2 regions of the Stenotrophomonas sp. NPDC077420 genome follow, and region 1 is predicted to be linked to the other one. Evidence: riboswitches for the same ligand, from Rfam matches in the RefSeq annotation. Region 1 holds a riboswitch; the other holds the start of a gene.

The links. Region 1 has a riboswitch for glycine ahead of ACIGII_RS06990 (trimeric intracellular cation channel family protein). Riboswitches for the same ligand answer to the same signal wherever they lie in the genome.
Region 2: linked by a shared signal. The riboswitch ahead of gcvP (aminomethyl-transferring glycine dehydrogenase) and the one ahead of ACIGII_RS06990 (trimeric intracellular cation channel family protein) in region 1 are both predicted to bind glycine.

The regions. Positions count from the first base shown of each region.
Region 1 is NZ_JBITVZ010000005.1:93,343-109,138, reverse strand. It holds gene ACIGII_RS07010 (serine hydrolase domain-containing protein) at 1-256, opposite strand, end outside; gene ACIGII_RS07005 (3-deoxy-7-phosphoheptulonate synthase) at 548-1,621, shown strand; gene ACIGII_RS07000 (DUF1778 domain-containing protein) at 1,769-2,074, shown strand; gene ACIGII_RS06995 (GNAT family N-acetyltransferase) at 2,121-2,564, shown strand; gene ACIGII_RS06990 (trimeric intracellular cation channel family protein) at 2,589-3,206, opposite strand; glycine riboswitch at 3,289-3,379, opposite strand; glycine riboswitch at 3,401-3,475, opposite strand; gene ACIGII_RS06985 (GIY-YIG nuclease family protein) at 3,527-3,787, shown strand; gene ACIGII_RS06980 (DUF2170 family protein) at 4,085-4,504, shown strand; gene ACIGII_RS06975 (PspA/IM30 family protein) at 4,515-5,300, shown strand; gene ACIGII_RS06970 (potassium channel family protein) at 5,315-6,388, shown strand; gene ACIGII_RS06965 (DUF2491 family protein) at 6,385-7,056, shown strand; gene ACIGII_RS06960 (DUF350 domain-containing protein) at 7,118-7,528, shown strand; gene ACIGII_RS06955 (DUF1190 domain-containing protein) at 7,540-8,220, shown strand; gene ACIGII_RS06950 (glutathionylspermidine synthase family protein) at 8,232-9,395, shown strand; gene ACIGII_RS06945 (hypothetical protein) at 9,423-9,734, shown strand; gene ACIGII_RS06940 (NAD(P)/FAD-dependent oxidoreductase) at 9,707-11,017, opposite strand; gene ACIGII_RS06935 (glutathione S-transferase family protein) at 11,167-11,787, shown strand; gene ACIGII_RS06930 (primosomal protein N') at 11,803-14,001, opposite strand; gene ACIGII_RS06925 (hypothetical protein) at 14,229-14,408, opposite strand; gene ACIGII_RS06920 (hypothetical protein) at 14,442-15,452, shown strand; gene ACIGII_RS06915 (DUF3106 domain-containing protein) at 15,445-15,796, shown strand, end outside.
Region 2 is NZ_JBITVZ010000016.1:571-16,366, reverse strand. It holds gene ACIGII_RS15025 (adenylosuccinate synthase) at 42-1,334, shown strand; gene ACIGII_RS15020 (transcriptional regulator) at 1,630-1,890, shown strand; gene ACIGII_RS15015 (HipA domain-containing protein) at 1,887-3,143, shown strand; gene ACIGII_RS15010 (hypothetical protein) at 3,326-3,865, opposite strand; gene ACIGII_RS15005 (histone H1-like repetitive region-containing protein) at 4,073-4,618, opposite strand; gene ACIGII_RS15000 (catalase) at 4,714-6,798, opposite strand; gene ACIGII_RS14995 (PAS domain-containing protein) at 6,969-7,679, shown strand; gene ACIGII_RS14990 (amino acid permease) at 7,759-9,153, shown strand; gene ACIGII_RS14985 (ankyrin repeat domain-containing protein) at 9,830-11,089, shown strand; gene gcvP (aminomethyl-transferring glycine dehydrogenase) at 11,179-14,073, opposite strand; glycine riboswitch at 14,158-14,259, opposite strand; gene ACIGII_RS14975 (multidrug effflux MFS transporter) at 14,554-15,777, shown strand.

The DNA.
Region 1 (15,796 bases):
CCTTGGTCAGCGACGCGGCGTACATAATGGTGTCTGGTTGCAGGGGATCGCCGCTGGCATTGCGCTTGCCCGCCGCGTGCACCTGTACCACCCTGCCGCCATCGACCACGGCGAGGGCCAGGCCCTGGGCATGGGTGGCCTGCATCAACCGCTGCATTTCCGCATCCACCGCTGCGGCAGTGGGCAAGGGGGGTGGGGCTGCCAGGCCCTCGTGGGCGGGCAACAGCAGGGAAAGGATCAGGACGAACGGGCGCATGCTCGGCACTCCTCCGGGGATCATCGCGGATCGTAGCGCGCCGCCCGGCGGCGTTCCCAGTTGCGAATGAAACATTTTGCGTCGCACAAAAGCTGTGCTATCAATAGTCCCCAATGAACGCACGCCCCGCCAATTCCTACTTTTGGTATTACTTTCCGAAGCCACCGGCGGAGGAAGGCATGCGCTCACCCTGAAGAAACCTTCAGACGCATTCCCGAAAGCCGCCAGCGCACCTGGCGGCTTTTTTGTTGCCGCCGCGCTGGGGACCCCTACCTTCCAGGAGACACCCCCATGCCCCCGCACACCGACGACCTGCGCATCCGCAAGATCGAACCCTTGACCCCGCCGGCCCAGCTGCTGGCGATGTTGCCCTGCGATGACGAAGCGTCCGCCACGGTCAGTGCCTCGCGCGCCGCATTGCACGAGATCCTGCACGGTCGCGACGACCGCCTGGCGGTGGTGATCGGGCCGTGCTCGATCCACGACCCGGTGGCGGCCATCGAGTACGCCCAGCGCCTGAAGCCGCTGCGCGATGCCTACGCCGGCGAGCTGGAAGTCGTCATGCGCGTGTACTTCGAAAAGCCCCGCACCACCGTGGGCTGGAAAGGGTTGATCAACGATCCCGACCTGGATGGCAGCTTCCAGATCAACAAAGGCCTGCGCGTTGCGCGCGGCCTGCTGCGCGACATCAACAAGCTGGGCCTGCCGGCCGGCGTGGAATTCCTGGACGTGATCTCGCCGCAGTACATCGCCGACCTGGTTGCCTGGGGCGCGATTGGCGCACGCACCACCGAAAGCCAGGTGCATCGCGAGCTGGCGTCGGGGCTGTCGTGCCCGGTGGGCTTCAAGAACGGTACCGACGGCAACATCAAGATCGCCGCCGATGCGGTGGGCGCCGCCTCCAATCCGCACCACTTCCTGTCGGTCACCAAGCAGGGCGACACCGCCATCGTCGCCACCGCCGGCAACCCGGACTGCCACGTGATCCTGCGCGGCGGCAAGGTGCCCAACTTCGATGCAGCCAGCGTGGATGCCGCCAGTCAGACGCTGGCCAAGGCGCAGCTGCCGGCGCGATTGATGATTGATGCCAGCCACGCCAACAGCAGCAAGAATCCCGAAAACCAGCCGAAAGTAATCGCCGATATCAATGCACAGCTGATGGCAGGCGAAGAACGCATCGTGGGCGTGATGGTGGAAAGCCACCTCGTCGCCGGTCGCCAGGACCTGGTGGAAGGCCAGCCGCTGGTCTACGGCCAGAGCATCACCGATGGCTGCATCGGCTGGGACAGTTCGCTGGAGGTGCTGGAGGCGCTGGCCCAGGCCGTGCGTGCGCGGCGCGCACGGCGACTGGCCGAGGCGGCTTGACCCCGGAGGCCGCCCGGCGTCCGCCGGCGCCACGAAAGTAAGGCGCTATCGGAAGTCTGCTTTTATTGAATAGAATCAATTGGATACTGCGCGGCCGGAAGCGGACACTGCAGGCCCCACTTGAGGGGCCTACAGGTTGTATGTACGATGTATGCACAATCCAGCAACGTGCGAGTGCTTCCCATGGGAACCGCAAGCAAAGTCATCAATTTCCGCGCACCCGCCGATAAGCAGGCTCTGATCGATCGTGCAGTAGAGATCAGTGGTTTGAATCGCACCGAGTTCATCCTGGATGCCGCGTGCGACCGGGCGCGAGAGGTGCTGGCCGACCAGACGCAGTTCACGTTGAATGCCGAGCAGGTGCAGCGCTTCAACGCGCTGCTGGACGCACCGCTGGAGGACAACCTTGCCCTGCGCCGGTTGTTGAGCACGCCGGCGCCCTGGGAACGCTGAGCCCTTGTGGCTCTCCGCTCCAACACCGCTGCACGCGGATCATCTGTTGGATGACGTCCGCTGCAGCGCTCCCGCCCTGGCGAAATGGCTGCTTGAACGTGCACGCCAGAACCAGGCATCCGGCGCATCACGATGCTTCGTGGCCTGCGACGAGCAGCGTCGCGTTGTCGGTTACTACGCGCTCTCAGCCGGCTCCATAGCGCATGAAGCCGCGCCCGGACGAATGCGCCGCAACATGCCCGATCCTGTTCCGGTCATCGTGTTGGGGCGGTTGGCGGTACATGAGGACAGGGCGGGACAGGGCATTGGCCAGGGTTTGTTGAAGGATGCGGTGCTGCGTTCGCTGCAGGCGTGCGCTCAGGTCGGCGCACGCGCGTTGCTCTGCCATGCCATCAATGAGCCCGCCAAGGCGTTCTACCTCAAGCACGGTTTCATCGCTTCACCCATCCACCCGCTCACGCTGATGCTGCCCCTCAGCCACCAAGCGTAAGTGACGACCGCTGGTCGGTGCGCTTCAATGCACCTCGTCGCGGTACACAAACTTCGGCATTTCCCACTTGAAGTGGATCGCCAGCAGGCGGAACGCAAAGCCGCCGCCCAGGCACCCCAGCGTGGCGGCGTTGAGCGACACCCCCAGTTCCAGCAGGCCCAGCCATGCCGCACCGGTCAGCAGGGTGATCACCGCATAGAGTTCCTTCTGGAAGATCAGCGGCACTTCGTTGCACAGCACATCGCGCAGCACCCCGCCGAAAGCGCCGGTCAGCATGCCGGCGATGAGCACGATGGGTGCGGCGTGGCCGCCATCGCGCGCCACCGCGCAGCCGATGAGCGTGAAGCAGATCAGCCCCAGGCCATCGAGCACAAGGAAGGTGCGGCGGAAGTGGTGCATCCAGCGTGCCACCCAGGTGGCGATCAGTGCCGCACAGATGGTGAAGCCCAGGTACTCGGGGTGCTTGACCCAGCCCAGCGGGTAGTGGCCCAGCACGATGTCGCGCAGCGAACCGCCGCCCAGGGCGGTGACGCAGGCGATGATGACCACGCCGAACAGGTCCATGCGCCGACGACCGGCAGACAGCGCACCGGTCATGGCTTCGGCGGAAATGGCGATGAGGTAGATGATGGACAGCAGCATGCAGCGGCTCCGGAGGGAAGGCAGGGACGGAAACGCGCACGCGCCAGCGCCGCAGCACTGTCATGGGGTGGGATTCCGTTGCCGCTCCCGCTGTCCTTTTGCCTGAGAGTTCAGTGGCCAGGCCACGTGCCCCTTCGGCGGGTCATTGAAGACCTCTCTCCAGATCGGCGTGTTGGATGCATGGTTGATGGCGTGTCGCGCCACCGGCCTGAGCGATTATGGGAGCCTGCGCCTTCGGCGGGCGCCGGCGCGGCGCCTCTCTCCTGCATCCGGGGCCGATTCTAGCAGCCAGCGTGCCCGTGCCGGTGGATAATCCCGGTATGCCCGCTGAACCCGCCCCCTGGTACGTGTACCTGCTCGAATGTCGCAACGGCAGCTATTACGCCGGCATCAGCAATGACGTGGAGGCGCGGTTCCAGGCCCACCTGAGCGGCAAGGGCGCGCGTTACACCCGCGCCAATCCGCCGCTGAAGCTGCTGGCGATGCGCGCCTACCCTGACCGGTCGGCGGCCTCCAGGGCGGAATGCGAGCTCAAGCGCCAGCCGCGCGCCCGCAAGCTGGCCTGGCTGCAGCGCCCGTAACGGCGGCGTTTTCGCCGCTTTCCCTGTGCCGGGACGGACGACGCGAAAGCCACTTCCACCGAACCGGGCGTAACGCTAAGCTTGGCCAGCCCCAACGGGCATACCAGGAGACAGGCACAAGGACATGCCCGCCAGGAGTGCGGGACCGCCGTGAACGCAGGACCCGCGCGACCACCGCGCCGCGGCCCGCGCTGCTATACCCCCCCTTACCTGATTCAGTGCGCTGCCGGTTACGCCGGCGGCACGCGCGCAGCCGGCCGTCCTGCTGCCAACCCACCACCACAGGAAACCTGTCCCATGTCCTTGAGCATCCACGACATCCATGCCCAGCTGGGCCAACGCCATGCCGGCAACGAGGGCGTGCGCGTCGAACTGATCGAAGGCCTGACCCCTGCGGTCCGGGTCGAGCTGCAGGAGTTCGGTGACCTGGACATCATCATCGCGGTCTCCGGTGAGCAGATCGTGGTGTCCACGATCCTGGTGCCAGCCAGCGAGGTGTCGGACGTGGCAGGCCTTGATGCCGCGTGCATGCGGCTGAACCCGATCAACCCGCTGTCGAACCTGGGCATCACCACCGATGCCGATGGCGTGGAGAACTACGTCGTCTTCGGCGAGCTGTCGACCCGCTCGGGTATCGACGCCATCGACGAAGAAATCCAGGCGCTTGCCGCCAACACGATCGACGCAGTCGAAGCACTGCGCCCCTACTTCGTCTGAGGCCTCATCGATGAGCATTTTTCTCAAGCTGGTCACGCTGTTCCGCGGCACCGCACACGAGGCAGGCGAGAAGATCGTCGATGCCAAGGCGCTGACGATCCTCGACCAGGAAATCCGCGATGCCGCGACCCAGCTGGACCGGTCCAAGGTCGACCTGGCCCGGCTGATGGGTCAGTCGAAGCTCAGCGAGAACGAGATCGCCGCGCGCGACCGCAAGATCGCCGAGTACAGTCGCTATATCGAAGGCGCATTGGGCAAGGGCGACGAAGCCCTCGCGCTGCAGGTCGCGGAAAAAATGGCGCCGCTGGAGACCGAGCAGGCCAGTGCGCGCGACGCCAGGGCCCAGCTGGACCAGAGCATCGCCACACTGCGTTCAACGGTGTCCAGGACCGAATCGCGGCTGAAGCAGATGCGTGCGCAGGTCGACCAGGTCAAGGCTACCGATACCGTACAACGTGCCCAGGCCGCCATCGCGTCGCGCCACGCCGGGGCCAGCAGCAAAATGTCGACCGCGCTGGGCTCGCTGGAGCGGATCAAGGCACGCCAGGCCCAGCAGGGCGCCCAGATGCTCGCCGCTGAAGAACTGGAGGCCGAGACCGGCGATGGCGACCTCAACCGGAAGCTCGCGGCCGCCGGGCTGCTGGAAGATTCCTCCAGTGCCGCAGCGGTGCTGGCGCGCTTCAAGCAGCCCCGGCAGCTGCCGCAGCAGGCGTCGGGCCTGCTGCCCGGCACCGTGCCGATAGCCGAGGGAGACGTGCTGGTCGGGGTGATCAGCCCGCGCGACGGCCAGCACTGACCCTCGGGGGCGGCATGTTCCTGATCCAGCGCCTGGCCAGTGCCTTCCGCCTGCATGTACGGCGGGTGAGCTGGCCGATACTGGCGGCGGTGCTGCTGGTCCACATGCTGGCCAGCTGGTGCCTGCTCGCGGCCAGCGGCGAGGAGAAACTCACCGCGTGGCATGCCTTCGTGTACTTCTACGTCACGACCGCCACCACCATCGGGTATGGCGACCTGTCCCCGGGCTTGACCCAGGGACGCCTGATCACCGCGTTGTTCGTGATGCCGGTGGCAGTGGCGACCTTTGCCGCGACGCTGGCCAAGCTGAGCGGCGCACTTCTGGCTTTCTGGAAGAGACATCACATGGGCAAGATGGCGTATGACATGGCCGGCCACACCGTGCTGGTCGGATGGCGGGGAGCAGAATCCACCCGCCTGGTCCACCTGCTGTTGAGCGACACCGCGACCGACGACGAGGGTATCGTCATCGTGGCGACCGGCCTGGAAGAGCATCCGCATCCCAACAACGGCCTGGTGCGCTTCGTCAACGTTCCCAGTTACGCCGATCCGGCGGTGTACGCGCGCGCCTCCATGACCACGGCCGGGCGGGTGTTGGTGTACTGCGCCAACGACGACCTGGCCATCTCGGCCACCCTGGCGGTGGGCGCGCTGGCGCTGGACTGCCCGGTCGTGGCGTATTTCGACGCGGTTGCGCCGTCGCGGCTGGTGCTCGCCCACTATCCGTCCATTGAAGTGACCCGCCCGCTGACGGCCGACATCATGGCGCGCGCTGCGCAGGATCCCGGCACGTCCGCGTTGACGATGGACATGCTGTGCGCGGGCGATACCGGCATGACCAACTTCAGCGTTGCGGTGCCGGCGGGACCCCTGCGCAGCTATGGCGGCCTGATCGACGCGTTCCGCCTCGAGCGCGCCAACCTGCTCGGCCATTGCGCGCGCGGCGGTGTCCCGACGTTGAATCCTCCCGAATCCACCGCGGTGGCGCCGGGCGATGTCCTGTATTACCTGCGCCAGCAACGGATCGAACCGGCCGCCGTGTTCGCCTCGTCCCTTGCATCGCCCGCTGCCGCCCTGGCCACTGCATGACATTCTTCAACCGCTTGTTCGGGAAGCCTGCCGCCATGCCGGTGGCGCCAACGCAGGCGCGCGGCGCCATGCGATTCCCGCTGCCACTCGGGCTGCGCATCGGCGCGCGCATCACCTTCGACCGCACCATGTACCAGGTGGCGCCGGCAGCGATGCTGGGCGAGCTGCCGGGTGGCTTCCAGGGCATCCCGTGCATCGGCCAGATCGACCTGGGCGACGGTACCGTGCAGCACCGCTGCTATGTCGACGACGATGCCTACCTGATGGTGCAGACCATCGGCGGGGATGTGGATGGGCTGATGGGTTTCAGCTTCGCCGAAACCGTGAACCCTCCCGACAAGCATGCCTTCCAGGCCTTCATCCTGACCCACGCGCACCTCGGCGCGCCGGAGATCGACTACGGCGGCAAACGCTGGCAGCGGCAGATCAATACCACTGCCAGTGGGCGCATCCCGGCCATGGTGTTCGACGAAACCCTGTACCGTTATGACCCGGCGCGCAAGGATGGCGAGCTCACCCACTACGCCATGATGTACCAGCGCGACGTGCCCGAACTGGACCGCAGCGAATTCCTGCTGGTCACCGCCGAAGACAGCGGGCCAACCGAGTTCTGCGTCACCTACGCGGTGGGCGTGGACCTGGGCGTGGAGGATTTCCAGATCACCTGATGCCTCGACCTGCAACGCTCCATTGCGCATCCCTGTCATTCCCACCTTGCAAGGACCACCCATGCAGTATGTCATCAACGGACATTCCTTCCTCGCGTTCTGCGCCTTTGCCGGCGTTGGCCTGCTGATCCTGCTGCTGGCGATCACGCTGGTGGCGCTGGTCACCCCGCACCGCGAAATTACCCTCATCCGCCAGGGCAACAAGGCGGCAGGCATCGGCATGGCCGGTGCGCTGGTGGGTATCGCGCTGCCACTCAACGCCGTGATCAGCAATTCGGTGTCGCTGCTGGATGCGGCGATCTGGGGCGGTATCGCCGCAGTGATGCAGCTGGTGGCGTTCGGCATTTCGCGCGCCATCATCACCCGTCGCGGACCGGACCAGATCGATGCAGGCAATGAGGCAGCCGGCTGGTTCTCCGCAGGCGTGGCCATTGCCGTGGGCCTGGTCAATTCCGCCGCCATGGTTCCGTAAGGGAGACGCCCATGAAGAAGCGCTCTTCCAACCTGCGCCTGACCCTGATGGTGGCCGCCGCGCCCACGGTGTTGCTGCTCAGTGGCTGCGACAGCCCCGAGCCGCAGACGACCGGACAGGTGCTGTATACCGATTCGCAGTGCGATACCCAGACCGACGTACCGATCGATCAGTGTCATGCGGCCTACAGGAAGGCGCTGGCGGACCACGAGCGGGTCGCGCCGCGCTTCAGCGATCGCAACCAGTGCAATGAACAGTTCGGCGCGTGCACGGAGGCGCGCAACGACCAGGGCCAGGTCAGCTGGGTGCCGCCGATGACCGGCTTCCTGGTGGGGTACATGGCCAGCAACCTGCTCAACGGCCGCCCCGGCACCGACTGCCAGCGCACCCCGGACGCCCAGGGCTGCAGCCGCGGCGGCGGCTCTGGTGGCTACCGCACCGTGGGCGGCAGCTCACCGCTGTATCGTGACTACCGTACCGGCGGATTCCGCCGCCCCAACGGGGATATCGCCAGCGATCATGCGGGTCGTGTTTACGGAGACGCCGGCAATACCAGCGTGCCCGCGCGTGCGGTCAGCGTATCGCGCTCCGGCTTCGGGTCGGTGTCTGCGGCCCGCAGCAGCTTCAGCAGTTCGCGCAGCAGCTCCGGCAGCAGCCGCGGCTATGGCGGCGGACGCAGTTTCGGCGGCTGAGCGCACGCACGGTGAAACGGATCCCGATCAACGAACGCCCGGACTGGCGCGAGCAGGCCGAAGGGCTGGGTTTCCACTTCCACACCATCGACGGTGAGCGCTATTGGGACGAAACCGCCTATTACGCGTTCACCCTGGAGCAGATCGAGCACGACATCGAAGCGCCCACCGAGGCGCTTCACGACATGGCGCTGGGCCTGGTGTCCGAGGTGGTGGAATCGGAGGCATTGCTGACGCGCCTGGGTATCGGGCCGCAGTACTGGGACTGGATTGCCGAGTCCTGGCGGCGACGCGACCCGCACCTGTACGCACGGATGGACCTCAGCTATGCCGGCACCGGGCCGGCCAAGCTGCTGGAGCTGCAGTACGACACGCCGACGTCGCTGTATGAAGGCGCGTACTTCCAGTGGTTGTGGCTGGAGGATCAGATCCGGGCCGGCCGCCTGCCGGTCGGCACCGACCAGTACAACAGCATCCAGGACATGTTGCTGGAGGCGCTTGCCACGCTGGCCCAGCAGCGCCTGATCGGGTCGACGATGCACTTCTCGGCCGTGCGCGAGTCCGAGGAAGATCGCGCCACCGTGCGTTACCTGCGCGACTGCGCGCACCAGGTCGGGATCACCACCCGGGAGGTGGTGATCGAAGACATCGGCCTGTCGCGCGAGGGCTGGTTTACCGACGAGCAGGACAACGTCATCCAGACGTTGTTCAAGCTGTACCCGCTCGAGTACATGATGGAAGAACGCTTCGGGCCGGAGCTGGCCACGCGCCGCATGCAGCTCATCGAGCCTGCATGGAAGGCGGTGCTGAGCAACAAGGGCGTCCTGGCGCTGCTGTGGGAACGGCATGCCGGGCATCCGAACCTGTTGCCGGCCCACTTCGTGGCGCCGGGTGAAGCACCGGCTCCCGGCTGGGTACGCAAGCCGCTGCTGTCGCGCGAAGGCGCCAATATCCGCATCACAACGCCCGACGGGGACTGTATCGAAACCGACGGTCCGTACAACGACGATGCCGCCATCGTGCAGGCCTTCCATCCATTGCCCTGTTTCGACGGCAACTATCCGCTGGTGGGGTCCTGGGTGATTGCCGATACGCCCGCGGGCATCGGCATCCGTGAAGACGCCACGCTGATCACGCAGAACACCTCACGGTTCGTGCCACACGCTATCGTATGACGATACTGAAAGGGCAGGGCCACGACCGTGATCGACCGCGATAAGGCCGAAGCGATGATCGGCGCCACCGTGCTGGCCGGCATCACCTACCTGGATGCCGACGGCAACGCGCTGGAACACCGGCAGTTCGCCGGACGGGTGCTGCGCATCAACGAGGACGAAGGGGTGGTGCTGGCCAGTGCGCTGGACGGCGAAGAACTGTTCCTGCCGCCCGCCCTGGATCACTACACGCCAGCGGCACCCGGCAACTACACCCTGCGTTCGCAGGCGTTGACCATCAGCGACCCGGACTACCTGTGCACCTGGGACGTTCACCTCGCTCCCGGCAACGATCCCTGATCGGGCCGCTTCGGTCGCCGATCCTCCCGATCATCGCCGAAGATGATCCGCGCGCTGCGCTGGTAGCTCCAGTACGCCACCGCCCAGTTGAGCAGCACCACGATGCGGTTGCGGAAGCCGATCAGGAAGAAGACGTGCGCGGCCAGCCAGAACCACCAGGCCAGCACGCCGGACAACTGCAGCCGGCCCAGGTGCACGATGGCGGCCATGCGCCCGATCGTGGCCAGATTGCCGAAGTCCTGGTACTTGAACGGGCCTGGCGCGGGCGCGCCCTCCAACCGTGCGCGCAGGGTCGCGGCCACATGCTTGCCCATCTGCTTGGCGGCCGGGGCCACGCCAGGCACGGGCCTGCCGTCGGCCTGGTTGATCGCGGCAAGGTCGCCGGCCACGAAGATCTCCGAATGACCCTCCAGGGTCAGGTCGGGCTGCACCGGCACGCGCCCGGCGCGGTCCAGGGGAACGTCCAGCGTACGCGCCAGCGGTGAGGCGGCTACGCCTGCGGCCCACACCACCGTACGCGCGGCAACAAACTGATCGCCCAGCTGGAAGCCCTCGCCGTTGATGTCGCTCACCGCCGTGCCGGTCAGCACCTCCACGCCCAGCTTCTCCAACTGCCGCCGCGCTTTCAGCGACAGCACCTCGGGGAAACTGGACAGCACCCGCGGCCCGGCTTCGACCAGCCGCACCTTGGCGCTGGCCGGGTCGATATGGCGGAACTCGTTGCGCAGCGTGTGCCGCGCGATCTCCGCCAGCGTACCGGCCAGCTCCACGCCGGTGGGACCGCCGCCCACCACCGCAAAGCTGAGCCAGGCGGCCTTGCGCGCCGGGTCCGGCTCGGCTTCGGCGCGCTCGAATGCCAGCAGCAGCTTGCGGCGCAGCGCGATGGCGTCATCCAGGGTTTTCAGGCCCGGTGCATCGGCCGCCCATTCGTCATGCCCGAAGTAAGCATGGGTGGCCCCGGTGCACAGCATCAACGTGTCGTACCCGAGCGTGCTGCCGTCGGCCAGGGTGATCTGCCGGGCGTGCTTGTCGATCGTGGTGACCTCGCCCAGGCGGACTTCCACGTTGCGCTGCTGACCCAGGATGTGGCGCAGTGGTGCGGCGATATCGGGCGCGGACAGGCCAGCGGTGGCCACCTGGTACAGCAGGGGTTGGAACAGATGGTGGTTGCGACGGTCCACCAGCGTAATGCGGACGCGCGCGCTGGCCAGCGCGCGGGTGGCCCAGAGGCCGGCGAAGCCACCCCCGATGATGACCAGGTGGGGCAGGGGATCGCGGGTCATGCAAGGACTCCTTGGCAAGCGACACCGGACATCGTCGCACGTACGGGCGCGTGCGTACGTGCAGGCCCGCTGCAGGGTTCAGCAGCCGTCGCGCCTGCGACGCCGATCGGCGTATCGTAGCGGCGCACTTCAATGATCAGGAAACCAACATGCTGAAGATCTGGGGCCGGCAAAATTCCAGCAACGTGCGCAAGGTGCTGTGGTGCGCGCAGGAAATCGGCCTGGCGTACACCTCCATCGAAGTCGGTGGCCCGTTCGGCGGTACCCAGTCGCCCGAGTATGTGGCGATGAACCCCAATGGCCTGGTGCCGGTGATCGAAGACCAGGGACTGCCGCTATGGGAGTCCAATACCATCGTGCGGTACCTCTGCGCACGTTACGCGCTGGGCACGCTGTACCCGGAAGAAGCGATGGCGCGCGCCCAGGCCGAGAAGTGGATGGACTGGAGCACCTCGCGGATGGCGCCGCTGTACAGCGAACTGATCTGGGGCATCATGCGCACCGCCCCGGCCAACCGCGACGAAGCGCGCATCAACGCTGCCGTGGTGCGAGCCGGTGAACTGCTGGCGATGGCCGATGCCACGCTGGCGCAGCAGCCCTGGTTGTCCGGCGGGCAGTTCGCGATGGGCGACATTCCGCTGGGCGCGCTGGTCTACGCGTGGTTCGAACTGCCGATCCAGCGTCCCTCGCTGCCGCACCTGGAAGCGTGGTACCAGCGCCTGCAGCAACGTCCTGCGTATGTCAAAGCGGTGATGACACCGCTGACCTGACCGGCCTTCCCGATCTCAATACAGGTCAGTGGGATCCACGTCCAATGACCAGCGCACCTTGCGCGCCTGCGGCAGCGCATGGACCTGCGGCATGATCTGGTCGAGCAGCGCATGCAGCGGACGCCGCGACGGTGCCGACAGCAGCAGCTGGGTGCGCTGGTACCCCGCGCGACGGGGCATCGGCGCCGGCATCGGGCCGAACCGCTCCACCGGCCAGTCGTGCGGAATCAGATCGCGCACGCCGCTGAGCATGGCGTTGGCATGGTCGACCTGCTGCGCTTCGGCGCGCAGCAGGGCCAGGTGCGCAAATGGCGGGAAGCCGGCCGCGTCGCGCTGCTGCAGCTCGGCGTCGGCGAAGGCGTGGTAACCGCCAGTGACCAGCGTTTCCAGCAGCGGGTGGCCGGGATGGTGGGTCTGCAGCCAGACCTCGCCGGCGTCGGTCGCGCGCCCGGCCCGGCCGGCGACCTGGATCAGCTGCTGTGCCAGCTTTTCGCTCGCGCGGAAGTCGGCCGAGAACAAGCCCTCGTCGATGCCCACCACCACCACCAGGGTCAGCTTGGGCAGGTCGTGGCCCTTGGCCAGGATCTGCGTGCCGACCAGGATGCCGGCGCGTTCGCCCAGCGTGGCCAGCTGGGTCTCCAGGGCATCGCGGCGATGGGTGGTACCCCGGTCGATACGGATCACCGGATAGTCGGCGAAGGCATCCACCAGATGCTCCTCCAGACGTTCGGTGCCGATGCCCTGCGGCTGCAGTGCCAGGCTGCCGCAGTCCGGGCACGCCAGTGGCGCCGGTTGCCGCGCACCGCAGTGATGGCATTGCAGGCGGCGCCCCCCGGCGTGGACCGTCATCGGCGCGTCACAGCGCCGGCACGGCGCGGTCCAGCCGCAGTCGTGGCACAGCAGCACCGGCGCATAACCGCGTCGGTTCTTGAACACCAGGACCTGATGTCCTGCCCGTAGATGCTGGCCGATGCCGTCCAGCACCTCGGGCGACAGGCCGTCCTTGAGCGGACGCTTGCGCACATCCAGCACCCGGACCGTGGGCGGGCGCGCATCGCCGGCGCGCTGCTTCAGGCGCAGATGGGCGTAGCGACCGGCATGCGCGTTGTGCAGCGATTCCAGCGATGGCGTGGCGCTGCCCAGCACCACGGGAATGGCCAGTGCCTTGGCCCGCACCAGTGCGAAGTCGCGGGCGTGGTAACGGATGCCGTCCTGCTGCTTGTAGCTGCCGTCATGTTCTTCATCGACCACGATCAGGCCGGCATTGGGCAGCGGCGTGAACACCGCCGAACGGGTGCCGACGATGACCTGGGCCTCGCCACGTGCGGCGGCCGCCCAGACCCGCGCGCGCTCGTTGTCGTTCAAGCCGGAGTGCAGCACATGCACCGCGATGCCCAGCCGGCTGCGGAAGCGCGCCAGCGTCTGCGGGGTGAGCCCGATCTCGGGCACCAGCACCAGCGCCTGGCGTCCGCGCGCCAGGCAGGCCACGATCGCCTGCAGGTAGACCTCGGTCTTGCCGCTGCCGGTGACGCCATCGAGCAGGAACGCACCGAAGCCCTCGGCGGCGGTGATCGCGGCAATTGCGCTGGCCTGTTCTGCATTCGGCACGGGGCCGGGCTGGAGGCTGGGCTGCGCGGGGCGGTGTGCGAGCGCGACGCGCTCGACCAGTCCGCGTTTGGCCAGCGCACGCGCGGCGCTGCGCCAGGCATCCAGCGCCTGGTCCAGTACGTCCTCGTCGACACTGCCGTCGGCCAGCAGCTCGGCCATGCGGCGCGGCCGGGTACCGGCGCGCAGTGCCGCCCGTTGTTCGTGTCCGGCCGGGGTCAACTGCCAGCCCCAGCGGTGGGTGTCAGGCACCGGTACACCTTTGCGCAACGGCGCCGGCAGCGCCGTGCTGACCACCTCGCCCAGCGGCGCGTGGGTATAACGCGCCAACCACTGCAGCGATGACCAGAGCTCGCCGCCCAGCAGGGGGGCCGGGTCCAGCCACGCGAGCGCCGCACGCAGGGCGCCGGCATCGGCGTCGGCACCCTCCACCGTGCCGATACCGGCAACCACCCCGACCAGCTCGCGCGTTCCGAACGGAACCCGCAGCCGGCGCCCGATCATGCCCGGGTGGGGGGGCTCGCCGGGCGGCGGGGCGTAATCGAACCACTGCGGCAGTGGCACGGGCAGGACAACCTGCAGGCAGGGAATGGGCTCGGGGCGGGGCATCGGACCAGTGTAGCGGTCGCGCACGGCCCTGTTCAGTCAGGCAACGCCGTGCACCGGGGTGGGGCTGTGCAACTTAACTACCGGCTAAATATCCGTGGCCATTAGAGATTCGGTCTTATCCACATCTTCTGTGGATAAGTCTGTGTGCGAGTGTCGAACTCCGAGCTGATTGTCAGGGAGTTCCGCAGCAGCGCACAGGTTGGTCAAAAAATAGCCACAGAGTAATTTTATTTAAAATCAACAAGATAGCTGTGAAACAAAGCTGACACATGAGTGACGCGGGCTTCACCCTCGGGTTTTGTGCCGAATTTGTTGGTGCTGTGCACAACCTGCGCCGCTGTCAAGCGGTCCAGCGCCGCGCTGTCTTCACGTGCGGCCTGCATCGGCATGCCTTGGCGCGGGCGCACTCGGTATCATTCCGGGCACTTTATGGAGTTGCTATGACGGTTGTGAACGCCCCTGTTTCTTCCAACGCAGCGGGTGCGCTTTCTGCGTTCCTGCGCGGTGTCGAACGCCGCGCGCTGGTGGTCGCCGAACTGCAGTGCGGCGATCCGACGCTGGCCGAACAGGCCCTGGTCGCGGTCATGCGCGCCTTCGCCGGGATTGCCAGCGATGTGCCGATGGCGCAGTGGCCGGACCGGTTCTGGATCCTGCTGGCCCACCGGCACCCGATCCGGCAGCCCCCCGCCGGCGGCCAGTGGGCGCCGGGGCTGGCGCATCTGCAGCAGCTGGCTCCGCCCGCGCGGCTGGCCCTGCTGCTGCGGGTCGGTGGCGGGCTGGACGAAGCCGCCGCGGCGCAGATCCTGGACATGCCGGTGGGCGAGTACCAACAGGCGCTGGCCGAAGCCTGCCCGCGCGATGCGAACGGCCACCCGGATGCAGCGGCCTGGCGCGCGCTGGCCGAACAGGTGCAGCAGCGCCTGCGCGAGCTGCCCGCCAGCCGCCTGCAGCAACTGCACCAGCCTGCCGCGGCGCCGTCGCCGGGCAAGGACGCGCCGGCCACGTCCTGGCGTGCCCCGGCGGCGACCGGCAGCGCCGGGCGCCGCCTGCCGCCGCGCCGTGCCGGCAGGCACCGGCCCCTGTGGCGGGGGCTGCTGATCCTGCTGGTCACCACCGGCGTGCTGCTGGGCGGTGCCGCCTGGTGGAAGCACCGGCCGGCCGCCGCGCCGCCCGAAGCCAGCGTGCCCGACGGCGCCGTGTCGATCGCCGATCCGGTGGTGGTGGAGGCCCTGCCGGCCGACGACCTGCCGGTGACCGCCCCGGCCGATCCGGCCCACGCCGCCAGCGACGCCGCGATGCTGGCCGATCCCGAGCTGATGCTGGCCCGCGATGCCGATCTGTATGCCTGGTTTGCCGCCGGCGGCCCGGTACCGGTGGATGAGTCGCAGCCACAGCCCAACCGCCCCGAACCCGCCACCGCCGGCCTGGAGACGGCTGCCGCCGATGAATAAGTCGTCCCTGCTGTTGGCGCTGTGCCTGTGCACTGGCGCCCATGCTGCACCGCTGCCGTTGCCGCAGCCTGCTGCGCCGGCCGTCCCCGTTCCCACCACCGCGCCGGCCATTCCGGCCACGCCAGCGGCGCTGGACCCGGCCCAGCTGCGGCAGCTGCGCGCCCGGTATGCGCAGTGGCAGGCATTGCCCGAAGCCGAACGTGCCCGCATCCGTGACGCGGCACGCCGGGTGGCCGCATTGCCGGCCGCGCAGCAGCAGGCGCTGCGCGCACGTTTCGACGAGCAGGACCAGCGCTTCCGCGACGGTTGGTTGCTGGGTCCGCAGCTCGGCCAGCAGTTCCCCA
Region 2 (15,796 bases), on a different contig from region 1:
GTCCGCGGCCCCGATGGCCGCAACAATTCGAGGAGCCCGTCATGGGTCAGTCTGTCGTAGTGCTTGGTGCCCAGTGGGGCGATGAAGGCAAGGGCAAGATCGTCGATCTGCTCACCGAGGAAATCGGTGCCGTAGTGCGTTTCCAGGGCGGCCACAATGCCGGCCATACCCTGGTCATCAATGGCAAGAAGACCGTGCTGCATCTGATCCCGTCGGGCATCCTGCGCGAAGACGCGCTGTGCCTGATCGGCAACGGCGTGGTGATCTCGCCGGCCGCCCTGCAGAAGGAAATCGCCGAGCTGGAAACCTCCGGCGTGGAAGTGCGTTCGCGCCTGCAGATCTCCCCGGCCGCGCCGCTGATCATGCCGTACCACATCGCCCTGGACCAGGCGCGCGAACGCGCCGCCGGCGGCAAGGCGATCGGCACCACCGGCCGTGGCATCGGCCCGGCCTATGAAGACAAGGTGGCGCGTCGCGGCATCCGCATCGCCGACCTGCATTACCCGGCCCAGCTCGAAGAGCTCCTGCGCACCGCGCTGGACTACCACAACTTCGTGCTGACCAATTACCTGAAGACCGACGCGGTCGATTTCCAGAAGACCTACGACGAAGCGCTGGCCTTCGGCGAATACGTGCAGCCGATGAAGTCCGACGTGGCCGGCATCCTGCACGACCTGCGCAAGCAGGGTAAGCGCGTGCTGTTCGAAGGTGCGCAGGGCGCGCTGCTGGACATCGACCACGGCACCTACCCGTACGTGACCAGCTCCAACACCACCGTCGGTGGTGCGCTGGCCGGTGCCGGCGTGGGCGCCGACGCGATCGACTACGTGCTGGGCATCGCCAAGGCGTATGCCACCCGCGTCGGCGGTGGCCCGTTCCCGACCGAACTGGACGACGAGATCGGCCAGGGCATCCGCGACCGCGGTGCCGAGTACGGCGCCTCGACCGGCCGCCCGCGTCGCTGCGGCTGGATGGACATCGTCGCGCTCAAGCGCGCCGTGGCCATCAACGGCATCAGCGGCCTGTGCATCACCAAGCTCGACGTGCTCGACGGCATGGAGAAGCTGAAGGTCTGCATCGCCTACGAATACCGTGGCAAGCGCACCGAGTACGCGCCGCTGGACGCGCAGGGCTGGGAAGAGTGCACTCCCGTGTACCTGGAATTCCCGGGCTGGAACGAGAACACCCACGGCATCACCGAGTGGGACAAGCTGCCGGCCGCGGCCCGCGCTTACCTGCGCGCGCTGGAGGAACTGGCCGGTTGCCCGATCAGCATCGTCTCCACCGGCCCGGACCGCGACCACACCATGGTCCTGCAGGACCCGTTCGCGTAACCGTAGTGCCAGGCCCTGCCTGGCAATGCGAAATACCGAACCCCGGTAGCGCCGGCCGTTGGCCGGCAAAAGAAGCCCCGCGAAAGCGGGGCTTCTGCTTTCTGCCCCGCAGGGGGCGGAGGTAGGGGAAGAACCTACCCATCGGGCAAGGACTGGTATTTCGAAGCTGTTGTTTCGTTTAGATGGATTCCAGTCCCCAAGGCCGCTATTTCGAAATAGCTGTTTAGAAATCGTTGCAAACCCCCACATCATCTCGCATGATAGAAACAACTGCTTAGATTCGGTGGCAACGACCGTGATCGACATCAAGGTGAAAACCCCTGAAGACATTGGCGAAATCATCCGTCGTGTCCGCCGCAACCAAGGGATCCGCCAGGACGATCTGGCCGCATACATCGACTCCAGCCATGTGTTCATGCGCGACGCCGAGCGCGGGAAACCGTCGGTACAGCTGGGCAGAGTGCTCCGCGCGCTGGATGAGCTGGGAATCAACGTCACGCTGCAGGTCCCGGACGCGGTCATGGAGCCCAGATCAAAGCGGTCCGGTGCCGGATGAACGCATCCTCGCGGCGTCTGCTGTGTGTCTGGCTGGATACAGCGTTGGTAGGTCGGCTCTCCGAAGAAGGGAACATCTGGCGGTTCGACTACGAACCCGCGTGGGAAGGGGGTGACCTGTCACCCGCCATTCGTCGCTCACAAGGTTCCATCCTCGACGGAGCATCGCTCCGACCGGTCCAGTGGTTCTTCAGCAACCTGCTGCCAGAGGAAGGCGCGAAGGTCCTCCTCGCGCAGGATGCGCGCGTGGATGCCGCCGACAACTTCGGATTACTGCAATTCTACGGCCGCGAATCCGCGGGAGCCCTCACGTTGCTGGCCGAGGGCGAGGTGCTTTCACCTGCCAGCCTCCAGCCGCTGACGGATGACGCCCTCTCTGAGCGGATCCGGCGCCTGCCCCAGGTTCCCTTGAGCCATGATGCACCCAAGCGTATGTCGCTGGCGGGTGCGCAGCACAAGCTTGCCGTGACAGTGCGGGAGGAAGGCATTTTCGAGCCGGCAGGATCCGAGCCTTCCACCCATATCCTCAAGCCGGATCACCCGCAGCCGGACCATTACTGGCAGACCACCATCAACGAGTGGTTTGTGATGCGACTGGCATCGGCTGTAGGAATGGATGCGGCGGAAGTGACCATTCGACGCGTTCCTGAGGCTGTGTACCTGGTCCGGCGCTTTGATCGCACCTTCCGAACACCGGTTGAACGTCTGCCCGTGCTGGACGCGTGCCAGATGCTTTCCCTGGACGCAGTATTCAAGTACAGGGAAGCGACGCCGGCGGCATTGAATGCGCTCATCGAACTCTGCGTGCATAAAGCCGACACACGCGCCCGACTTTACCGGTGGTGGCTGTTCAACCTGATCACGGGCAACTCCGACGCACACCTGAAGAACCTGAGCTTCCTCGGCGGGGCCGATGGATGGGTGCTGGCGCCGCACTACGACCTGATCTGCACAAGCATCTACGCGCCAGGCAATGCGTGGGGGAACGATATCCCGGTCACGTCACCTGGAGGCTTGCCCTACAGACAATTGACCCGCGGCCCTGTCGTAGCGTTCGGCGCAACTATCGGAATCAACGCCCGTGCAGCAGAACGCGAGCTGGATTACCTGCTTGAGCGAGTTCAAGCGCACGTTGGCAGGCTCTACAACGAGTACGAAGACGGCGCCGCCCGGGCCGTGGATCCGGGCGAGGCCCGATTGCTCCGAGCGATCATCCATGGCCCGGTCAACGACATGCTGGCTCAGCTGCAATAGATAAGCCTCAGCACCGAACGGCTGGTGCTCGATCTGATCGAGGTCTGTGAAGCGATGCGATCTGCACTGCGGGCCCCAGCGATGGTGGCCAAAGCAGCGCCGCGCCGAGGCGGTGCCCATTTCGGCCATCAACGGCATGCAATCGGGGGTGCTGGCAGCCAAGCCGGCCGTCGTACTCCCGGTCAGCGCATCTCGAACGATGATCGCAGCGGAATAGCCACGTTGCGCAGGGTGTCGCGCACGGTGATCGCCACGGTCCAGGTGCCTTTCGGATCACCGGCTTCAGCAGTGAACTTCACGCCAACGGTAGACAGGTAGACCAGCTTCGGGTCGGTTTGCAGCGCGGTGACGAAGCAGGGCAGGTCGTGCTCGTCGCCGCTCAGGCTGCCGTCCGGCTTGCTGATGCGCAGGTCGCAGCGCACCTGCGCCATGCCCGCAGCATCCAGCATGGGATTGGACAGGAACGACAGGATGTAGAGCGAACCGCCTTCCTTGACCTCGGTGGCCAGGTCGAAGCGGGGCGCCACGTCGGGCGGGGACTCCCATTTCGTCTGCCAGTCGGGGTCGGCGGTGATCACCATCGAGGCGGAAAAGCCTTCGCTGGTCTGCGTGGCGGAGGTCAGCGGCATGCTGCTGCCCGTGGCGTCGGGCTGCCCCGTCTGCGCAAGCACGGACAACGGCAGGAGCAGGGCCATGGCGGCCAGTGAGCGTGCAGATTTCATGGGTCGTGGTCCCCGGTAGTCGCTTCCAGCGGTGATGCCCGAGTATCGCCGATTCCCGCTGGGTGCCGTAGCGCCAAAGCGGAGGCCTGTAACGACAACGGGGTGCCGGTTCTGCCGACACCCCGTGCTGGTTCAGGGAGCGTGTTTCGGCATCTGTTCCATGCGTCAAAGCGCGTGGACCGTGTCCTGGTGTCTGGGAAACCGCTCCTACCGGGCCGCTGCCTTCTTTGTTGCGGTTTTCTTCGCCGCTTTCCGGGCTACCTTCTTTACGGCCGCCTTTTTCGCAGCAGTCTTCCTCGCAACAACCTTCTTCGTCGCGGTCTTCCTGGTCGCAGCCTTCTTTGCAGGAGCCTTCTTCGCAGCGGTCTTCGTTGAAGAAGCCTTCTTTGAAGCAACTTTCTTCGTGGCAGCCTTCTTCGTAGCAGCCTTCTTTGAAGCGGCCTTTTTCGTAGCAGTCTTCTTTGAAGCAGCCTTCTTCGTAGCAGCCTTTTTCGTAGCAGCCTTTTTCGTAGCAGTCTTCTTCGTAGCAGCCTTTTTCGTTGCAGTCTTCTTTGAAGCAGCCTTTTTCGTGGTCTTCCTGGCCGCCTTCTTCGCAGGCGCCTTCCTGCCACCGCCGTCCTGCTTGTTCACGGTCGCCCAGGAGATGCGCTCGGCCGCTTCTTCACTCCGGCCTTCGGCTTTTTCGCTTGCCTCGATGTGCTCGGCCTGGCGCTTCTGCTTGTCAGTGTAGCTGGATTTGTCTCCGCGGGGCATGGAATCGTCCTCTCTTCAGGGAGCAGCGGACCAACGGTCCGCTCTACCGGTTGCAATGCAGGGGCGGATCTACCGTCCGCTCCTGCCGGGGTGGGTCAGGCGAGGGTGCGCACCTTGGGTTCGCGGGCCCACTGGCGGGTCGCGGCGGCGGCGATGAAACCCTTTGCGTCTTCGGCTTCCACCACGCCGTTGTCCTTGCCCACGCGTGCCGTCTTCAGCAGCAGCTGGGCGCCTTCGTCGGCGGCGATCGCCTTGAGATGGGCCCAGGCGTCGGCGGCGAAATCGATCGCTGCAGACTCCTTCGACAGGCGCTTGGCCGCGTCGGCGCTGAGCACGATGGCCACCGCGTCGAACACCACCGACGGCGTACCGGCGAGCTGGCCGTCCGCCGGCTGCAGCTTGCCGTCGCTCAGCTTGCCGCCGCCTACCTTCGGGGCGACCAGCTTCACCTTGGCGCCGGCCTTCTCGGCGGCCTTGCGCAGGTTGGCGATCAGGCCTGCATCCGAGCCCTCGTCGAACAGGATGCCCACGCAACGCCCCATGAGCAGATCCTTGGTGCGGCCAATGACCCGCACTTCCGGTGTCTTGGGCATGTCCTGGGCGGGCGTGGCGGTGGGGGCGGGCGCGGGCAGGGCCGGCATCGCCAGCCCATCAGCCACGCGCTTGGCGAGCGACTCGTCGATGTTGCGCAGGTGGCTCACGGTGCGTTCGCGCACGGCCACCGTTTCAACCTTGGACAGCTCGAACACCAGCGCCGAGGCCACGTGCGCCTGTTCCGGCGCTTCCAGGCTGCGGAAGAACATGCGTGCCTGGCTGTAGTGGTCGGCAAAGCTGGCCGCGCGCACGCGCCCCTTGCGGCCGTCATCGGCCGGCGTGGCGTGGCTGGGGAAGCCGCTGGCGGTTTCGCGCGGGCTGTCGCCCTGCAGCGAACTCGGGTCGTAGGCAACGCGGCCCTTGGGAATGGCCATCTGCATGTGGCCGTCGCGCTGGTGGTTGGCGAACGGGCACTTCGGTGCGTTGACCGGGATCTGGTGGAAGTTCGGGCCGCCCAGGCGGCTGAGCTGGGTGTCCAGGTAGGAGAACAGGCGGCCCTGCAGCAGCGGATCGTTGCTGAAGTCGATGCCCGGCGGCACATTGGCCGGGCAGTAGGCCACCTGCTCGGTTTCGGCGAAGAAGTTGTCCGGCCAGCGGTCCAGTACCATCCGGCCGATCACGGTCAGCGGCACCAGCGACTCGGGGATGATCTTGGTCGAGTCCAGGTGGTCGAACGGGAAGGCCTCGGCCTGTTCCTCGGTGAACAGCTGTACCGCCAGCTCCCACTCGGGGAAATCGCCGCCGGTGATCGCTTCGAACAGGTCACGGCGGTGGAAATCGTTGTCGGCGCCCTGCAGCTTCACCGCTTCGTCCCACACCGTGGACTGCAGGCCCAGCTTCGGGCGCCAGTGGAACTTCACGAAGGTCGACTCGCCCTGCTCGTTGAGCAGGCGGAAGCTGTGGATGCCGAAGCCTTCGATCATGCGCAGCGAACGCGGAATGGCGCGGTCGCTCATCGCCCACATGATCATGTGCATGGACTCGGGCATCAGCGACACGAAGTCCCAGAACGTGTCATGCGCACTGGCCGCCTGCGGGAAGGCGCGGTCCGGTTCCATCTTCACGGCGTGGATCAGGTCGGGGAACTTGATCGCGTCCTGGATGAAGAACACCGGGATGTTGTTGCCCACCAGGTCCCAGTTGCCCTCGGGCGTGTAGAACTTGACGGCGAAGCCGCGCACGTCGCGCGGCGTATCGACCGAGCCGGCGCCACCGGCAACCGTGGAGAAGCGGGTGAACACGGGGGTGCGCACGCCGACTTCGGTCAGCACACGGGCGCGGGTGTAGTCCTGCAGCGAACGGGTCAGCTCGAAGTAGCCATGCGCCGCGCTGCCGCGGGCATGCACGATGCGCTCGGGGATGCGCTCGTGGTCGAAGTGGGTGATCTTCTCGCGCAGGATGAAGTCTTCCAGCAGGGTCGGGCCGCGCGGGGTGTCACGCAGCGAATTCTGGTTGTCGGCAACCGGAATGCCCTGGTTGGTGGTGAGCGCGGGATGGCCACCGCCGGCGCGCTGGTGCAGTTCGTCACCCTCGCCGCGTGCGTCGGAGGGCGGGGCGGGTTTGGTGCGGGGCTTGCTGGTGGCCATCAGGCGACTCCGGGCTGGCGAGGGGGGTTTGATCCCCAACACTGGCGTGATGCGTGTTAATCGTGGGTCGGAGAACCCGACCCGGCTTGCACCTGCGCTTCACGCCGGGGCGCCTGGCAGGCGCGCGGCAGGTATCCTTGGGGGCGTGCCCCTCCTGCCTGCGCCCGCCCATGCGTGTTGAACCTGCCGACATCGAAGCGCTGTTCGATGCGATTCCCGACGTGCTGTTCTTCATGAAGGATCGCGACGGTCGCTATACGCACATCAACCAGACCATGCTGCGGCGGTTGGGGCTGAAGTCGCGGAAAGAGGTGATCGGGCGCACCGCCGCCGAGATCTACCCGACCGGGCTGGGCGCCGATTACGCCACCCAGGACGCCCAGGTGCTGGCCGGCAAGGTGATCGAGAACCTGATGGAGCTGCACCTGTTCGCCAACCGCGAACCGGGCTGGTGCCTGACCTGCAAACGGCCATTGCTGGTGGACGGGCAGATCCGTGGGCTGATCGGCATCTCGCGCGACCTGGGCCAGAAGGACAGCCTGGGCACCCAGTACGAACAGCTGCGCTTGGCGCTGGCCCACCTGAACGCGCACTACGCCGAGAACGTGCGCATGCAGACCCTGCTCGACATCACCGGGTTCTCGCTCTCCAAGCTGGAGCGCACCTTCCGCAAGGTGTTCCAGATGACCCCCCAGCAGGTGCTGACCCGGTTGCGCATCCAGATGGCGGTGCATCTGCTGCACGGCAGCGAGACCATTGCCAGCATCGGTCAGGCCTGCGGCTTCACTGACCAGAGCGCGTTCACCCGCAAGTTCAAGGCCGAGGTCGGGGTGTCGCCCCGGGCCTATCGCGCCCAGATCGCCGAACGCGCCGACGCCTGACCCACCCTGACCTGGGTGGGATGCCTGCGACAGCCCGGAAAGGGTATCGTGTCGCACCTGTTGCCCGCCTCCGACACCGATGCCCGCATCCCAGACTCCGGCCGCCTCCGCTTCTTCCGCTCCCGCCCGCCTCGAGCACGCGCTCAAACCCCGCCAGCTGATCATGATGGGCTTGGGCAGCGCGATCGGCGCTGGCCTGTTCCTGGGCTCGGGGGTGGGTGTGCAGGCCGCTGGACCGGCCGTGCTGCTCTCCTACCTGGTCGCCGGCGCGCTGGTGATCATCGTGATGAACGCGCTGGGCGAGATGGCCGCCGCCAAGCCGACCAGCGGCGCGTTCTCGGTGTACGCCGCTGACGCCATGGGCGCCACCGCTGGGGCCACGGTGGGCTGGCTGTGGTGGGTGCAGCTGGTGATCGTGATCGCCGCCGAAGCGGTGGGTGCGGCTGGCCTGCTGGCCACGGTCTGGCCCGCCATTCCGGTACCCATGGCCGCGCTGGCCTTCATGCTGTTCTTCACTGCGATCAATCTGCTGGGGGTGAAGAACTTCGGCGAATTCGAATTCTGGTTCGCCATCCTCAAGGTCGTCGCCATCATCGGCTTCATCCTGATCGGCGTGGCGCTGCTGATGGGCTGGCTGCCGGACGTCCCGTCACCGGGCCTGAGCAACTTCACCGAGCACGGCGGTTTCGCTCCCAAGGGCCTGGCCGGCATCGGGGCCGCACTGCTGGTGGTGGTGTTCGCCTTCGGGGGGACCGAGATCGTAGCGGTGGCCGCTGCCGAGACCGAAGATCCCGAGCGCAGCATTGCCCGGGCCATCCGCACGGTGGCCTGGCGCATCCTGGTGTTCTACATCGGCTCGCTGAGCGTGATCATCGCGGTGGTGCCGTGGACCAGCGAAGGCCTGTCCTCGCCGTTCGCGGCGGTGCTGCAGGTGGCCAACATTCCCGGCGCCGCCACGGCCATCACCCTGATCGCGGTGATCGCACTGCTGTCGGCGCTGAATGCCAACCTGTATGGCGCCTCGCGCATGATGTATTCGCTGGCGCGCCGCCAGGAGGCCCCGGCGGTGCTGGGCTGGACCGACCCGCGCCAGGTGCCGATCATCGCGGTGCTGGCCAGCGTGCTGTTCGGCTTTGCCGCCACGGTGATGGAGCTGCTGTTCCCGGGCAAGGTACTGCCGGTGCTGTTGAACATCGTCGGCTCGACCTGCCTGCTGGTGTGGACCATGTCCCTGCTGTCGCAGCTGATCCTGCGCCGGCGCGCCAACCGGGCCGGTACCCGCCTGCCGTTCCGCATGACCGGCTACCCCTACCTCACTCTGTTCGGCCTGGGCGTGCTGGCGCTGATCTTCGGCCTGCTGCTGTCCGAGTCGGAGACCCGCCTGCAGTTCCTGTCGATGGCCGCACTCACTGCCCTGATCGCAGCGAGCAGCGAAATCGCCCGCCGCGTACGCCGCAACCGCCGGGTCGACTGATTCCCGACGGCATTTGCATCACAGTGCCCGCGCAGGCGGGCTCATCGGTCCCCGTGCACGCCACGGTTCGTAGTGACACGCCATGCGTGTCAACCGCGCGCAGCGCGGCTCAATCGTCCGCAGTCCACGCTTCATTGCAGGTGAGGGCGAGCAGGTTAGCTCTGACGTGCTGATGCGGCTTCCAGAATGCCATCACAGGAAGCAAGACACGGCCCGCTCTTGTTTCAACGCGCCAGGAAGATCGGACCTCCACGCCCTCGTCTTCCTTCATCGATGGCGCCGACGGTTGGCGCAGTCAGATGCCTCTGATGAGGCTTCCTTGGAAGCGTCGGCAGTAGAGGCGAGGGAGAGTATGCGCCCCACTTTCAGCGTTCCGCCCAGCACGGGCCGGCGCGGACAGTACACACGGAACCGTTTTGATATGCCAATGCACGCCACGGGCGGCGTAACCCCGGCTACCACCACCGCTGGAACCCGGTCCCTTGCGACTGAGCGAGGGCAGCTGAGTCCGCTATCGGCGCTGAACAGTCTCGCCAACGCTCCCTCTCCGCTCCAGCCGGTCGGCACGGGCGCGGATCACGTAGGCCAGGGCAGCCTGCAGGGGGCCTTCCTGCGACTGCCACCCGAGATGCGAGAGCAGATATGGGGTCGACTTGATGCCGCTGGACTCGACGCGATGGCGGGTACGTCGCGGGCCTTTCGCCAGGAGGTGGTCGATTTGCTTGGGCGGATGGACGGCACAGCCCGGAACGCACTCTGGTTCAAGGCGGCGAACGACGACCTGCCCAGGGTGATTGACGCATTGCTGGAGACGGGTTTCGACGTTTCGGCGATCGATGATGAGGAGGATACCGCGCTGCTTGTCGCCGCCACCCGTGGCAGCGTGGAGGTCGCCAAAATCCTCGTTGGCGCCCACCGCAAACCTTCCGGCGATGGGCCGTCGCCCGCCGCAGCGCTCCGTTGGTTCGCCGCACGCGGCAACGCGCGTGCCGTGGAGACGCTGGTGAACGCCGGGGCCGATGTGAACGTTGTCGTCCGGGGGCGCTCGACGCTGGCATCGGCCATTGAGAGCAACAACCTGCCGACCCTCAAGGCGGTGCTGGCTGGCGGCGCGGACGTCAATCTCTGCAGTTCTTTCGATGGAACCACGCCGTTGCTGCTTGCGGTGAAACTGCGCTTGAATCACGTTGTCCAGATCCTTCTGCAGCAACCGGGAATCAAGCCCGATCTTCCGGATGAGCGGGGGGTGGCTGCACGGGAATACGCGAGGGAAAATTGCATGTACGACACAAATACGCCTTCCATGGTGTCGCTGTTTGAGGCGTATGACGAGGCACGGTCGCACCCGGATTCAAAACCGTGGAGCCGCGCCGCCATAGCGGGAGATATGGGCAAGCTCAACGAGCTGTACAGGCTGCATGGCGAGGCCATCGTTGACAGTGTGTCACGCGGCGGGGCCAGTGCGCTGACGTATGCCGCTTTGCACGGGCGTACCGAGGTGGCGGAAGCGCTGATCTCGTGGGGCGCGGATCCCAGCCTGCACAGCGGCGATGGCGATTGCGCACTCCATGCTGCGGCATATCACAACCACCTTGGCGTTGCTGCGTGCCTGATCAGGCATGGCGCCGAACTCGATGTGCTGGATCCGGAAGGAAGAACCGTGCTTGCCAACGCCGTGTACCGTGACCTGATCGACATGACGCGCTTGCTTCTGCAATCGGGCGCCAATCCGAACATCGGGTCGCGGGGCGAAATGGAAACACCGCTACGTTGGGCGGCATGGCACGGGAAAAAGGAAATGTGCGAACTCCTGCTTGAATGGGGTGCAGACCCGCTTGCGCGCGAACGTTTTGGTAACACGCCGCACAAGAGGGCGGGTGATTCTGGATCACCGGAAACCCTGGCGGTCTTTGAGAAGTACATGGTGCAGCAGTAGTCGCATGATCAGGGGCGGGGACTGAAGAGATCCGCCAACAAAAACGGCCCGCTTTCGCGGGCCGTCTTCGTTTCAATCAGGCAGGAGGATCAGACCTCCACACCCTCGTCTTCCTTGTAGGCGTCGACCGGGATGCAGGCGCACATCACGTTCTTGTCGCCGTACACGTTGTCCACGCGTGCCACCGGCGGCCAGTACTTCTGCTGGCGCAGGCTGGCCAGCGGGAAGGCGGCCAGTTCGCGCGGGTAGGCGTGCGCCCACTCGCTGGCCGACACCGCGGTGGCGGTGTGCGGGGCGTGCTTGAGCGGGTTGTCCTCGCGGTCCAGGCGGCCGTCTTCGATCGCGGCGATTTCCTCGCGGATCTGGATCATCGCGTTGATGAAGCGGTCCAGCTCGTGCAGCGATTCGCTTTCGGTCGGCTCCACCATCAGCGTGCCGGCGACCGGGAAGCTCAGGGTCGGCGCATGGAAGCCGAAGTCGATCAGGCGCTTGGCCACGTCTTCGGCGACCACGCCGGAGGTCTTCTCCAGCGGACGCACGTCCAGGATGCATTCGTGCGCCACCAGCCCGTTGCGGCCGGTGTACAGCGTCTTGAAGTGCGGGGCCAGGCGCTTGGCGATGTAGTTGGCGTTGAGCAGTGCCACCTGGGTTGCCTTGCGCAGGCCTTCGGTGCCCATCAGGGTGATGTACATCCAGCTGATCGGCAGGATCGAGGCGCTGCCGAAGCTGGCCGCGCTGACCATGCCCACGTCGCCTTCGCCGCCCAGCACCTTGGGCAGGAACGGGGCCAGGTGCGACTTGACCGCGCACGGGCCCACGCCCGGGCCACCGCCGCCGTGCGGGATGCAGAAGGTCTTGTGCAGGTTCAGGTGCGACACGTCCGAGCCCCACTTGCCGGGCTTGGCCACGCCGACCAGCGCGTTCATGTTGGCGCCGTCGGTGTACACCTGGCCGCCATGCTTGTGGATGATCTCGCAGATCTCGACCACTTCCTCCTCGAACACGCCGTGCGTGGAGGGGTAGGTGATCATCAGCGCGGCCAGGCGGTCGCTGTACTTCTCCGCGTTGACGCGGATGTCTTCCACGTCGACGTTGCCGTTGGCGTCGGTCTTGGTCACCACCACCTTCATGCCGCACATCTGCGCCGACGCCGGATTGGTGCCGTGCGCCGAATCCGGGATCAGGCAGACGTCGCGGTGGCCTTCGCCGCGTGAGCGGTGGTAGGCACGGATCGCCAGCAGGCCGGCGTATTCGCCCTGCGCGCCGGAGTTCGGCTGCAGGCTCACCGCGTCGTAGCCGGTGCATTCCACCAGCATCGCTTCCAGCCCGTCGATCAGTTCCTTGTAGCCGGTGGCCTGGTCGGCCGGGGCCAGCGGATGGATGTTGGCGAACTCCGGCCAGGTCACCGGGATCATCTCGGCGGTGGCGTTGAGCTTCATGGTGCAGCTGCCCAGCGGGATCATGGTGCGATCCATGGCCAGGTCCTTGTCCGCCAGCGAACGCAGGTAGCGCAGCAGTTCATGCTCGCTGTGGTGGGTGTTGAACACCGGGTGGGTGAGGAAGGCGCTGGTGCGCACCTGGGCGGGCGGCAGCGCGTCGGCGGTGGCCGCGTCCAGCGCGTCCACGTCGACGCTCACGCCGAACAGCTGGCCCAGCGCGACGATGTCGGCGCGGGTGGTGGTTTCGTCCAGGCTGATGCCGACCGCTTCGCTGTCGATCGCACGCAGGTTGATGCGCGCGACGGCGGCCTTGGCGTGGATCGCCTTGGCGTCGATCGCCTTGACGTGCAGGGTGTCGAAGAAGTGCTCGCCGACATTGATGCCGGCGCCCCGCAGGGCAGCAGCCAGGATCGCGGCCAGGCGGTGGGTGCGGCGGGCGATGCGGGTCAGGCCTTCCGGACCGTGGTACACCGCATACATCGAGGCCATCACCGCCAGCAGCACCTGTGCGGTGCAGATGTTGGACGTGGCCTTCTCGCGGCGGATGTGCTGTTCGCGGGTCTGCAGGGTCAGGCGGTAGGCGGCATTGCCCTGCGCGTCGACCGACACGCCGATCAGGCGGCCCGGCATCGAGCGCTTGTAGGCATCGCGGCAGGCCATGAACGCGGCGTGCGGGCCGCCGAAGCCGAATGGCACGCCGAAGCGCTGCGAGTTGCCGACCACGATGTCCGCGCCCCATTCGCCGGGGGCGGCGATCAGGGTCAGCGCCAGCAGGTCGGTGGCCACGGCCACCAGGCCGCCGCGCGCGTGCACGGCATCGGCCAGCGCCTGGTAGTCGCCGATATGGCCGAAGGTGTCCGGGTACTGCAGCAGCACGCCGTAGCTGTCTGCTTCCAGCGCTTCGGCCGGCGTGCCCACGCGCAGCACGATGCCCATCGGCTCGGCGCGGGTGCGCAGCAGTTCCAGCGTCTGCGGATGCACGGCGTCGTGCACGAAGAACGTGTCGGACTTCGACTTGGCCGAACGCTTGGCCAGGGTCATCGCTTCAGCCGCCGCGGTGGCTTCGTCCAGCAGCGAGGCGTTGGCGATCTCCATGCCGGTGAGGTCGGCACACAGGGTCTGGAAGTTGATCAGCGCTTCCATGCGGCCCTGCGAGATTTCCGCCTGGTACGGGGTGTAGGCGGTGTACCAGGCCGGGTTTTCCAGCACGTTGCGCAGGATCACGTTCGGGGTCAGCGTGCCGTAGTAGCCCTGGCCGATGAAGGTGCGGAACACCTGGTTCTTGTCGGCAATGGCGCGGATCTTGGCCAGCGCGTCCACCTCGGTCATCGACACGGGCAGTGCCAGCGGCGCCGGCGACTTGATCGAGGCCGGCACGATGGCGTCGGTCAACGCGTCCAGCGAGGCGTGGCCGACCACCTCGAGCATCTGCGCGATTTCGGCGTCGTTGGGGCCGATATGGCGTTCGACGAACGCGTGGCTGTGTTCAAGCTCGCGCAGGGAAGGGGCGGCCGTTGAGGGGCGGGTCTGGGACATGGCTGGCATCCAAAAGAGTGGGCACGCACGGTCGGAAGCGCGGACGGGGCGTGTCGCGGGCGACAACGATCCACCGGACCCTGCGGTCTTCCTGGGTGCCCCTCTGTCCTTTTGCCTGAGAGTTTGGAAGCACGCGGCGGCGTGCTTCGTGCCCCTTCGGCGCCGGCACTGGCCGGTCTCTCCAGAGTTTTGCTGCGGGTGGTATCGGGCCTGAGCGATTACGGGCGTTGCGCCTTCGGCAGCGGCACGTGAACACACGACGCCGCTTCTCCCACCATGTTGCCTGCCGATTATATCCCAGGGCCCCGCTGTACAGCCGCCGTCCGGCAGATGAACGTGCACCGTGTTCCATACCTGAATGTCGTATGCGGCATGGAACTGGCGGCCCCAACGGCCTATCATGGGGAGATCCTCGTATTCATCAGGCGCCACCCGCTCCGGGCCGGCGCCTTCCGTGCGTTCACGCACGGTCGCTGACGGAAGCCCCCGATGACGCCCGCCGCCCCTTCGAACCGCCGCCTGGCCCTGCTGCTTGCCGGCCTGGCCATGTTCGGTCCGTTCTCGATCGACACCATTTTCCCGGCGTTCCTGCTGCTGGGCGAGCGCATGCAGGTCGACCAGGTCGCCGTGCAGCAGACGGTGAGCGTGTACCTGCTGTTCTATGGGCTGATGAGCCTGGCGCACGGCCCGCTGTCGGACGCGTTCGGCCGCCGCCGGGTGATCCTGGGCGGGCTGGTGCTGTTCATCGCCGCCTCGATCGGCTGCGCGCTGTCACGCGACCTGACCACGCTGCTGGTGTTCCGCGCGCTGCAGGGCGTGACCGCCGGCGTGGGGGTGATCGTCGGCCGCGCGGTGATCCGCGACCTCTACCATGGCGCCGATGCGCAGCGGCTGATGAGCCAGGTGTCGATGATCTTCGGCATCGCCCCGGCGATCGCGCCGATCATCGGCGGCTGGATCCTGCTCGGTGGCGGCGACTGGCCGTTGATCTTCTGGTTCCTGGTGCTGTTTGCGCTGGTGCTGCTGGTGGCCACGGGCAAGTGGCTGCCTGAAACCCATCCGGTCGAAGCGCGCACGCCGCTGTCGGCCGGCGCGCTGCTGCGCAGCTACCTGCAGATGGGCAGCAACCCGCGCCTGCTGCGCCTGGCCGCAGCGGGCGCCTTCAACTTCTCCGGCATCTTCCTGTACATCGCCTCGGCGCCGGTGTTCGTGATGCAGCACCTGAAGCTGGGCGAGGGCGGCTTTGCCTGGTTGTTCATTCCCACCATCGGCGGCATGACGATGGGGTCGTTCCTGTCCGGGCGGATGGCCGGGCGGATCACCGCGCAGCGGCAGGTGGCCATCGGCTTTGGCCTGTGCGCGGTGTCGGCGCTGGTCAACCTGGCCTATGTCCTGGCGGTGGGGCAGATCGCGCTGCCATGGGCGGTGCTGCCGATCTTCGTCGGTGGCGTCGGCATGGCGCTGATCTTCCCGATCCTGGCACTGGCAGTGCTGGACATGTACCCGCACCAGCGCGGCCTGGCTTCGTCGATGCAGATGTTCATCCAGTTGATGATCAACACCGTGGTGGCCGGGGTGATCTCGCCGCTGCTCAGCAGCACCCCGCTGCACCTGGCACTGGGCTATGCCGGGTTCTTCGCCATTGGCGCCAGCTTCTGGTTCTGGGAGCGTCGCTGTGAACGCCGTCGCGAGGCGGCGGCTGGCCTGGCCTGAGCCCCCGTGCGCTATTCTT